3 regions of the Streptomyces sp. NPDC048277 genome follow, and region 3 is predicted to be linked to each of the others. Evidence: riboswitches for the same ligand, from Rfam matches in the RefSeq annotation. Region 3 holds a riboswitch; each other region holds the start of a gene.

Region 1 (3,267 bases), 220 kb from region 3:
GACATAAGCCGTGTCCCGAACCAGGGCATACACCGCACCGCGGACCGCTCACACCGCCACACATGACGGCGGACCGCCCGAGGGAGCGCCCGCCCACGGACGACCACCCCTTCTCCGGTCGGCGTCACCTGCCCGGACGTACCTCCTCCGCCGCCCGCCGACGCCGACGGGGACACGCGACACCCATCAATACATCCCTCCCTCACGAGACCGCACACGACGACCTCCACATCCCCTTGACCGACGGAACCTCGCCCTCACGCGCGCGTGGCACCCACTGCCGGACGAGCCCGCACCCTCGCCGCACCGGCCCACCCCCTCCCCCGCCGAGTGACGAGAGCCCGGCGGACGGGAGCACCGCCGTCCAGCGACCGGCGGCACACCCTTGACCCGACGGAGCCGCCGCCTCCTGGGGTGCCTGCGCTTCCTTCCGGATCACGGCCCTCACGCCCGGGCCGCCCAGACTGCCGCCACGGCCCGCCCCACCGGCGACCGCCATGACAACGACCCGCACGACAAAGGAAGTTCCGCCCTCACGTGACCAGGATCACGCACACGCCGGAACTCCCGGCACCCCCTTGCCCCTTGGAACCACCGCCCCCCAGGCGCCTGGTCGACGCGAGTCGATGCCGCACATCGACCTCCCGGCCGCGCTCGACGAGCAGGACCCACTGCCGGCCCACACCCGATCAGGCTCGTCGATTTGCCCGATGGGCCCGAAATTCCGCTAAAACGACAATTCGGGCAATCCGTGAAGTCGCCTGCGGCGCGGGCCCCTTCAGCACCCCCAGGCGGGGTGGTTCACCCGGATGACGGCGGAGCATTTTTGTGTTGAAGTTTCAAAAAACGGATTTCATGAATCCGGCATGTCCCATTTTGCCGTGATTGCGGTTTCGTGAAGTAGGTCACGCGCACCCAAAAGCCGCAGAGCCCGTAAGGCAACCCTTCCTTCCCTTTTCCCGTAGGCCAGTTGAGGCTTGGCAACCGCAAAGGATCAAGCGCCCCATATGCCTCAGATCAAGGTCAATCGGTGTGTTGCGGGAATCAGGTACTTGTTCCGGACATGTGCTCTCGCATACGTTCCGGCTCACCGGGCGGACGCCGAATCCTGCCGCCGCCCGTCGTAACCCATCGACGAGTTCATTTCGTACGGCAGGAGCGGGGGAACCAGGTAAGTCGCCGGACCGGGCGGCCGACGTCACTCACGGACGTCGTTCCGGAACGGCTAGGGGTCAAGTCGCCCCGCCCTCGGGCGGTGCGGCCGGGCACTCCCCGAGCCCGAACCCGACAGCTCACCTCGCAGGCGACGGAGAGGAACTTCGCCATGCCTACTGCCGCTCAGCCCCGTCGCACCCGCATCGCCCGCACACTCACCGCCGTCGGCACCGGCGCCGCCCTGCTCGCCCTCCCGATCATCGGGGCGACCACCGCCGCCGCCACCACCGCCACCTCCACCACGACGCCCTCGAAGACGCTCGCCGGGTACCCGAACAACCTCGACGGCTGGATCCGCGAGTCGCTCGCGATCATGGCCCAGAAGGGCATCCCCGGCTCCTACAACGGCATCCACCGCAACGTGATACGCGAGTCGTCCGGCAACCCTCGGGCCATCAACCTCTGGGACTCCAACGCGGCCAAGGGCATCCCGTCCAAGGGCCTGCTCCAGGTGATCAACCCGACGTTCAACGCCTACCACGTTGCCGGCACGTCGTACGACATCTACGACCCGGTCGCGAACATCACCGCCGCCTGCAACTACGCCGCCCACCGGTACGGCTCGATCGACAACGTCTTCGGCGCGTACTGATCGAGGTTTGAGGAGCCTTCGACGGCTTAATGCCCGCGAATGGCTTCACGGCTTCACGGCGTCATGGCCATACGGCCTTACGGCCTTACGGCCTTACGGAAACAGTCTTTCGAGGACGACGGCGATGCCGTCGTCCTCGTTCGACAAGGTGATCTCGTCGGCCACGGCCTTGAGTTCGGGGTGGGCGTTGGCCATCGCCACCCCGTAGCCCGCCCATTCGAACATGGGAATGTCGTTGGGCATGTCGCCGAAGGCGACGGCCTGTTCGGGGCTCAGCCCCAGATGGTCGGCGGCCAGCGCGAGCCCGGTCGCCTTGGTCACCCCGCACGGCTGGAGCTCCACCGTCCCCGGCCCCGACATGGTGACCGTCGCCAGCGATCCCACCACCGACCGCGCGGTCGTCGCCAGTTCGTCGTCGGACAGGGTGTGGTGGCGCAGCAGCACCTTGCTGATGGGCTCGCACCACAGGTCGTCACGCCGGCCGACGCGCAGCGCGGGCAGCGTGGGGTGGGGCATCAGATAGCCCGGCTCGATGAGCGTGAGCCCGTCGACTCCGTCCTGGTCGACCGCCGCGTACACCTGGCCGACCTCGGCCTCGATCTTGCCGAGCGCGGTCTCCGCCAGTTCCCGGTCCAGGGTGACCGACCACAGCAGCCGGTCCGCGCCGGCGTCGTACACCTGCGCGCCCTGGCCGCAGACCGCGAGTCCCGTGCAGCCGAGGTCGTCGAGGAGCGGGCGCACTCTCGGCGCGGGGCGGCCGGTCACCACGAGGTGCCGGGCGCCGGCCCGGCCGGCCCGCGTGAGCGCGGCGAGCGACCGTTCCGAGAGCGTGTCGTCGCCGCGCAGCAGCGTGCCGTCCAGGTCGGTGGCGATCAGTGAGTACGGGGAGGGTGCGACCATGATCAGAGAATACGGACAGCACGCCGCTGGTACTCACAGTGCGTTTCGGCCTCAAGTGGCGCCCGCCGCTTAGGTGATGGGGGTGTTGTCAGTGGGGCGCGTTACGTTTGCGGTGAGTTGGTTGCACCGATCCGACGGGGGCGGGCGTGGTGACGGACGTGCGGGGAGACTTCCGGGCGCATCTGCTGGAGGCGGCGACCGGTGTGCTGGAGCGGTTCCCGCTGGAGTTGCGGCCCCAGATCTATGCGTTGTCGTTCCATATCTGGCGCGTGGACGACGACTACCGCAGACCGTATGTGGCGATCGGCTACAACACGGAGACCCAGTACGAGGCCGAAAGACGCCTGGCGGACCCGGGCGAGGCTCGCTGGAACTACGCGTGCTGGCTCCTGGACGGCTTCGAGACGCTCGGCAACTGTCCCGAGGACCCGGTCGGCGGCGCGCTGTACGCCGAGGAGACGGGGCGGCTCGGACTCCGGTTCGACGGGGACGGCGACGACGCCGAACTGGACGCCAGGACCGACCTGTTGATGCTGCATTTCGCCGACGCGTGCATACAG
Region 2 (3,267 bases), on a different contig from region 3:
CAGTCGTCCTCGAACAGCGGGTCCTCGATGGAGACCAGCGGGTACGCGGCGACGAGCTCCTCGTAGTACTCGGTCATCTCGGCGGCCGAGCGGGACTTGCCCTCGAACTCGTACTTGCCGTCCTTGTAGAACTCGGACGCGGCGACGTCGAGCGCGAGCGCGATCTGCTCACCCGGGACGTAACCGGCCTGCTTCACGGCCTCCAGGATGAGGTCGAGCGCGGCGCGGTTGGACTCCAGGTTCGGGGCGAAGCCGCCCTCGTCACCGAGGCCGGTGGACAGGCCCTTGGCCTTCAGGACCTTCTTGAGGGTGTGGTAGACCTCGGCACCCCAGCGCAGCGCCTCGGAGAAGGACTCCGCGCCGATCGGGGCGATCATGAACTCCTGGATGTCGACGTTGGAGTCCGCGTGCGAGCCGCCGTTGAGGATGTTCATCATCGGAACGGGCAGCAGGTGCGCGTTCGGGCCACCGAGGTAGCGGAACAGCGGCAGGTCGGACGCCTCGGAGGCGGCGTGCGCGACGGCGAGGGAGACACCGAGGATGGCGTTGGCGCCCAGCGAGCCCTTGTTGTCGGTGGCGTCCAGGTCGAACATGGCCTGGTCGATCAGGCGCTGCTCGGTGGCGTCGTAGCCGACCAGCTCCGGGCCGATCTGCTCGATCACGGCGAGGACGGCCTTCTCGACGCCCTTGCCCAGGTAGCGGTTGGGGTCACCGTCACGGAGCTCGATGGCCTCGAAGGCGCCGGTGGAGGCGCCGGACGGAACGGCGGCACGACCCGTGCTGCCGTCGTCGAGGCCGACCTCGACCTCGACCGTGGGGTTGCCTCGGGAGTCCAGGATTTCCCGGGCTACGACGACGTCGATGGACGGCACGAGCATCTCCTTCTTGGGATGTGACGCTGGTCGTGCGGGGCGCACGTGAGCCTTGTCGGCCCTTGCTCAGCCTTGCGACTAGAGCCTAACCGTCCCGGGGCCGTCGGCCGTCGACCGACCGTCCCGTGGACAAGGACTGACGGTATCTATTGTTCACGCTCGGAACAAAGGGGGGCCGGATGAAGAACGGGAGAAGAACGGGCCAAAGAGAAACCCCGCTCCGGTGCGTACGGGGGAAAACGCACCGGAGCGGGGGTCTGTGGGGGACGGGGGTGACCCTCACGCGGTCTCCACTATGGGGACCACGGCTGTGTGGGGGCTGTGGTTCAGCTGAGTCTTACTTCAGGTGCAGCTGCTGGCCCGGGTAGATGAAGTCGGCATCGGCGACGATGTCCTTGTTCAGCTTGAACAGCGCCTGCCAGCCGCCCTTGACCTTGTGCTTCTCGGCGATCGAGCTGAGGGTGTCACCCTTGACGACCTTGTACTCGCCGTCGCCCTTCTTGACCTTCTTGCCGGTCGGGGTGGTGACGGTCTTCTTGGCGGCCGGACGCTCGGCGGAGCGGGAGGCGGCCTGGGTGTCGGCCGAGCGGGTACCGGTGCTGCTGCTCGACGAGCCGGCGGAGCTGGAGCCGCTGCCGGTGTAGGCGGCGCCGGACAGGCCCGTGCCGCAGACCGGCCAGGCACCCTTGCCCTGCGCGGCGAGGACCTTCTCGGCTATCTGGATCTGCTGCGCCTTGGTGGCCTGGTTGGCCTGCGGGGCGTAGGCGGTGCCGCCGTACGCGGCCCAGGTGGAGGCGGAGAACTGGAGACCGCCGTAGTAGCCGTTGCCGGTATTGATGGACCAGTTGCCGCCGGACTCGCACTTGGCGACCGTGTCCCACTCGGAGGCGGTGGCGGCGGAGGCGCTGCCGGCCGCCATGAGCGGGGCGGCGACGGCGACACCGGTGACACCGGCGACAGCGATGGCGCGGACGGCCTTGGACGGACGACGGTGCTTGCCCTTGCCGGAGAACAGCATGGAGGATCCCCTCACCGACGCCTGCGAGGTGAGCTGTCGGGTTCGGGCCGGTTGAGTTGCCCGGCCGCACACCTGTCCATCGGTGCGCGGCTTCACCCCAAGCCGGTTCCGGCGGCCTTTCGGCCGTGAGGCCCCTGAGGGCTCAACTACCGGACCCGGCACTTACCTTGGGTCCCCCGCTCCTGCCTACGGCGCATGACGCGACGACTGTTCCCGGGTGGCCGCTGGCAGGACTCGGCGTTGCGACGGCCGGGGCTCGCGGTGACGAGCGGCCTCGACCGTAAACAGGCGATCCGGTGAATTTCAAAGATGATCAGGGCTTCTGAGACTCATCCCACACTTTCACCAAACCGGACATTTGGCTTTCAAGTGGGGCACCAACTCCCGCTACTTTTCGCCCGATTCGCTGCCGAGTTTCAGGGTCTGACCGGGGGTGATGTTGTTCGGGTCGGTACCGATGTCCGCCTTGTTCGCGGCATAGAGCGCACGCCATCCGCCGTCGAGGCCAAGGGAGTCGGCGATGGAGGCGAGGGTGTCACCGTCCCGGACGGTGTAGGTGCCGGCATCCCGGGAGGCGTGACGGCCGGAGGATGCGGCACTCTGACCGTTTGTCACGCTTTCGTCCGCCGAGCCGCCGCGGTGCTTGCCACCGCTGGTGACGGCACCCGTGTCGACCAGACTCCAAGAACCCTCGGCCTGGCCGGAATTATCCGAGTTGTCGGTTTCGGGTACGACGGGACTCTCACCGGCCTTCGAGGCGCCGGAGTCGGAAGATCCCGACTTATCCGTCTTGGCGGATTTGCTGGGAGTGTCCGCCTTGGAGTCGGTGCTCGCGCTCGCGCTGGGGGCGGGAGTGGCGGAACTGTCCCCGGAGTCCGCGGCGCCCGAGGAGGAGCCGGAATCAGAGGCGGAGGACGAAGAGGACGAATTCGAGAGCCCTGAAGACGAGTCCGACGAGTCGGAGGAACCGGATGAATCATCCGATCCGTCGACGCCCGTGTCGACGTTCACCGAGGCGTCGTCCGACGAGAGCCCGGCGAGCAGGGCGCAGGTCCGCCAGGGCTTGGTGCCCTGGTCGGCGAGGATCTTCTCGGCGACCGAGATCTGCTGCGAACGGCTCGCCTGGTCGGGCGTGGTGGCGAACTCCGAGCCGCCGTACTTGTCCCAGTCCTGCTGGGACATCTGTAGACCGCCGTAGTAGCCGTTGCCGGTGTCGGCGCTCCAGGAGCCGCCACTCTCACAGTTGGCCACCTTGTCCCACGTGGTGCCGTCGGCCGCGTTGGCGCTCGCCGCGCCGAGCAGCGGGATGGCGATGGCCGAGCCGGTCACGCCGGCCGCGACGAGGAGGGCCGGAGCCTGGCGGGGGCGACGATGACG
Region 3 (3,267 bases):
GAAGGCGCGCAGCAGGTTGACCGTCGTCATGATCAGGTCGTCGAAGTCGAGGGCGTTCGCCTCGCGCAGCCGCGACTGGTAGAGCGCGTAGGCCTGGGCGAGGGTCTTCTCGAAACCGTCGCTCGCCTGGGCGGCGAAGTCCTCCTCGTCGATCAGCTCGTTCTTGAGGTTGCTGATCTTGGCGCTGAAGGACTTCGGCGGGAAGCGCTTCGGGTCGAGGTCCAGGTCGCGGCAGACCAGGGCCATCAGCCGCTTCGAGTCGGCCGCGTCGTAGATCGAGAAAGAGGAGGTGAAGCCGAGCTTCTTGCTCTCCCTGCGCAGGATCCGCACGCACGCGCTGTGGAAGGTCATCACCCACATCGCGTTCGCGCGCGGGCCGACGAGCTGCTCGACGCGCTCCTTCATCTCGCCCGCGGCCTTGTTGGTGAAGGTGATCGCGAGGATCTGGCCCGGGTGCACATGGCGCTCGCCGAGGAGGTGGGCGATGCGGTGGGTGAGCACGCGCGTCTTGCCGGAACCGGCGCCGGCCACGATGAGCAGCGGGGAGCCGGCGTGCACGACGGCCGCCCGCTGGTTGTCGTTGAGCCCCTCCAGGAGCGCGGCCGGGTCCAGGGCCGGGCGGGCGGCGCCGTCGCGGTAGTAGGCGTCCCGGTCCGGGGGCACGTCGAACTTCCCGCCGAACAGATCGTCCGGAATCGGCTCCGGTACGTGCTCGTCCTCGGGCGGCGGCGGGGGTTCCTCCTCGCGGCCGCGCGGGGGCTGGAGGTTCGCCAGGAAGCTGTCGTCAAAGAGGCTGCTCATCGCTCTCCGAGTCTAGGGCGCCCCACCGACAACCGGCCGCCGCCCCGAGAATTCACTCCGGTCACCCACCAGAATCACCCCGTCACGGTTGGCGATCACGCGCCGCGGGCACCCCCGCAACCGTCCGCCGGGCCACCGGCCGCTCAACCATTCCGGACAAGTCGCGCCATATACTCCTTGATCGACCGAGCGGATCGGGTCGCAACACAAAGGTCACGAAAATGTATCGGGCATATCGCACATCAACCTTCACACGGGCCACACGAGTTGGCTAGCGTGCCGGGCAGGCCGTACGACACCCACCGGCGAACGTCGCCGGGCCGTACGGCCTCCGCCGAGTCCGGTGCGCCGCCGCGCCGCCGGAGCCGGGGACCCACACCGACCTTGGGGTGAATCGGTCCCGACTTCCCACCGGGGAACGGACCGTAGGGCAACCCTTCCGAAGCACCCGCCCGAACCCGACAGCTAACTCGGTAGGCGGAACATGGAAGGAGTCGCCTCCGTTGGCGTCGCACCGCAAGTCCCGTCCCTCAGCAACGCGCGTAGCAGGCATACGCACCCCCGCCCTGGCCACCGCCGCCCTCACCTCCGTGGCCCTGCTCTCCCAGACGGCCAACGCCGCGCCCTCCGAGGACGGCAAGCCGAGCCTGGAGGAGGTCGAGAAGAAGGTCGACGCCCTCTACCGGCAGGCCGAGTCGGCGACCGAGAAGTACGACGCGGCCAAGGAGAAGACCGGTACCCAGCGCAAGCAGGTCGACACCCTGCTGGACGACGTCGCCAAGCGCACGGACCGGCTGAACAAGGCACGTGAGGAACTGGGATCGTTCGCCGCGGCCCAGTACCGGACCGGGACCGAGGTCCCCCAGACGGCGACCTTCCTGCTCGCGAACGATCCGCAGGACTACTTCGACCAGTCGCAGCTGATGCACCGGCTGACCTCGCGCCAGAAGGGCGCGGTCGACGACTACGCCACACAGCAGTCCGCGACCATGAAGAAGCGGCAGGAGGCCGCCAAGAGCCTCGAGACGCTCACCGAGACGCAGGACGAACTCAAGACCGCCAAGACCACCGTCCAGACGAAGCTGGCCTCCGCGCGGGAGCTGCTGTCGCAGCTGACGGCCCAGGAGAAGGCCCGGCTCGCGGAGATCGAGAAGCAGCAGCAGGAGGCGGCGGCCCGCAAGGCGGCGGAACTCGCGAAGCAGCAGGCGGCGGCCGCGGCCGCCGCCAAGCAGGACACGTCGTCGTCCTCGACGTCGTCCTCCAGCGGCTCCTCGTCCTCCTCGTCCTCCTCGTCCTCCTCCGCGTACGCCACGAAGGCCGCCAAGGCGATCGCCTTCGCCCGCGCGCAGATCGGCAAGCCGTACGTGTGGGGTGCGACCGGCCCCGGCTCCTACGACTGCTCCGGCCTCTCCCAGGCCGCCTGGAAGGCCGCGGGTGTCTCCCTGCCGCGCACCACGTACGACCAGGTGAACGCCGGCACCACCGTCTCCCTCGCCGACGCCCAGCCCGGCGACCTGGTCTTCTTCTACGACGACGTCAGCCACGTCGGTATCTACATCGGCAACGGCATGATGATCCACGCCCCGAAGCCCGGCGCGTACGTCCGGGAGGAGTCGATCTACTACGGGGGCGAGTCGATCATCCACAGTGTGGTGCGACCGGCCTGAGCCTGTCCCGTCTGCTTGAGGTACCGGGCGGGGGCGCGCACTGAGGATGTGAGCGCCCCCGCCCCCATCCCGCGCCCGCGCGGTTTTCGTGCTCCACGCGCGCGTGCCCCGCCCGCACCCCGGTCCGCGCTCCTTAGCATCGGGAACATGTCCGGCATTTCACCCCTCCGCGTCTGGTGGGCCCAGCGTGAGCCGGCGGCCGGGGCCGCCGTGATGGCCACCGGGATCGTGTCCGTGGCGCTGCATCTGGCGGGGGCGGAGATCCTGTCCCGGGTCATGCTGGTGCTGGCCTGCGCGGCCTGGATCGGGCTGGCCGCGGACTTCGTCGCACGGTTGGCACTCGACCGGCGGCGCTGGGTGACGGAGGCGAGGACACCGGGCGCGCTCACCGCCGTAGCGGCTACGACGGTGCTGGGGACGCGGTTCTCGCTGCTCGGCCGGCAGACCCTCGCCGAGGCCCTGCTGGCGCTGTCGACGGTGCTGTGGCCGCCGTTGCTCGTCCTCGTCGTACGGCACTGGAAGGAGCGGATGCCGGGGGCGGTATTCCTGGGCTGCGTGGCCACGCAGGGGCTCACCGTGCTGGGCGCGGTGCTGGCGGCGGCTCTGACCACGGCGTGGCTCGCGCATCTGTCGCTGGTGCTGTTCTGGCTGGGGCTGGCGTTCTACGGGCTCGCCGTGCCCCGGTTCGACTGGCGGCAGGTCGCCGAGGGGCCCGGCGACCAGTGGATCGCGGGTGGCGCGCTCGCGATCTCCGCGCTCGCCGGGGCGAAGCTGCTGGCGGCCGACAGTGCGCGGCTCT

The links. A riboswitch is a leader RNA that binds a small molecule or an ion and turns the genes downstream of it on or off. The one in region 3 is predicted to bind cyclic di-AMP.
Region 1: it holds a riboswitch for cyclic di-AMP, as region 3 does, so the genes downstream of both, AB0D85_RS00585 (transglycosylase SLT domain-containing protein) here and AB0D85_RS01660 (NlpC/P60 family protein) in region 3, are expected to answer to the same signal.
Region 2: it holds a riboswitch for cyclic di-AMP, as region 3 does, so the genes downstream of both, AB0D85_RS18190 (transglycosylase family protein) here and AB0D85_RS01660 (NlpC/P60 family protein) in region 3, are expected to answer to the same signal.

What each region holds. Positions count from the first base shown of each region.
Region 1 is NZ_JBEZLQ010000001.1:115,697-118,963, reverse strand. It holds cyclic di-AMP (ydaO/yuaA leader) riboswitch at 1,123-1,319, shown strand; gene AB0D85_RS00585 (transglycosylase SLT domain-containing protein) at 1,325-1,807, shown strand; gene AB0D85_RS00580 (Cof-type HAD-IIB family hydrolase) at 1,901-2,707, opposite strand; gene AB0D85_RS00575 (hypothetical protein) at 2,854-3,267, shown strand, end outside.
Region 2 is NZ_JBEZLQ010000007.1:229,807-233,073, reverse strand. It holds gene eno (phosphopyruvate hydratase) at 1-878, opposite strand, end outside; gene AB0D85_RS18190 (transglycosylase family protein) at 1,210-1,890, opposite strand; cyclic di-AMP (ydaO/yuaA leader) riboswitch at 1,894-2,094, opposite strand; gene AB0D85_RS18185 (transglycosylase family protein) at 2,278-3,267, opposite strand, start outside.
Region 3 is NZ_JBEZLQ010000001.1:333,166-336,432, reverse strand. It holds gene pcrA (DNA helicase PcrA) at 1-801, opposite strand, end outside; cyclic di-AMP (ydaO/yuaA leader) riboswitch at 1,124-1,296, shown strand; gene AB0D85_RS01660 (NlpC/P60 family protein) at 1,305-2,468, shown strand; gene AB0D85_RS01655 (tellurite resistance/C4-dicarboxylate transporter family protein) at 2,616-3,267, shown strand, end outside.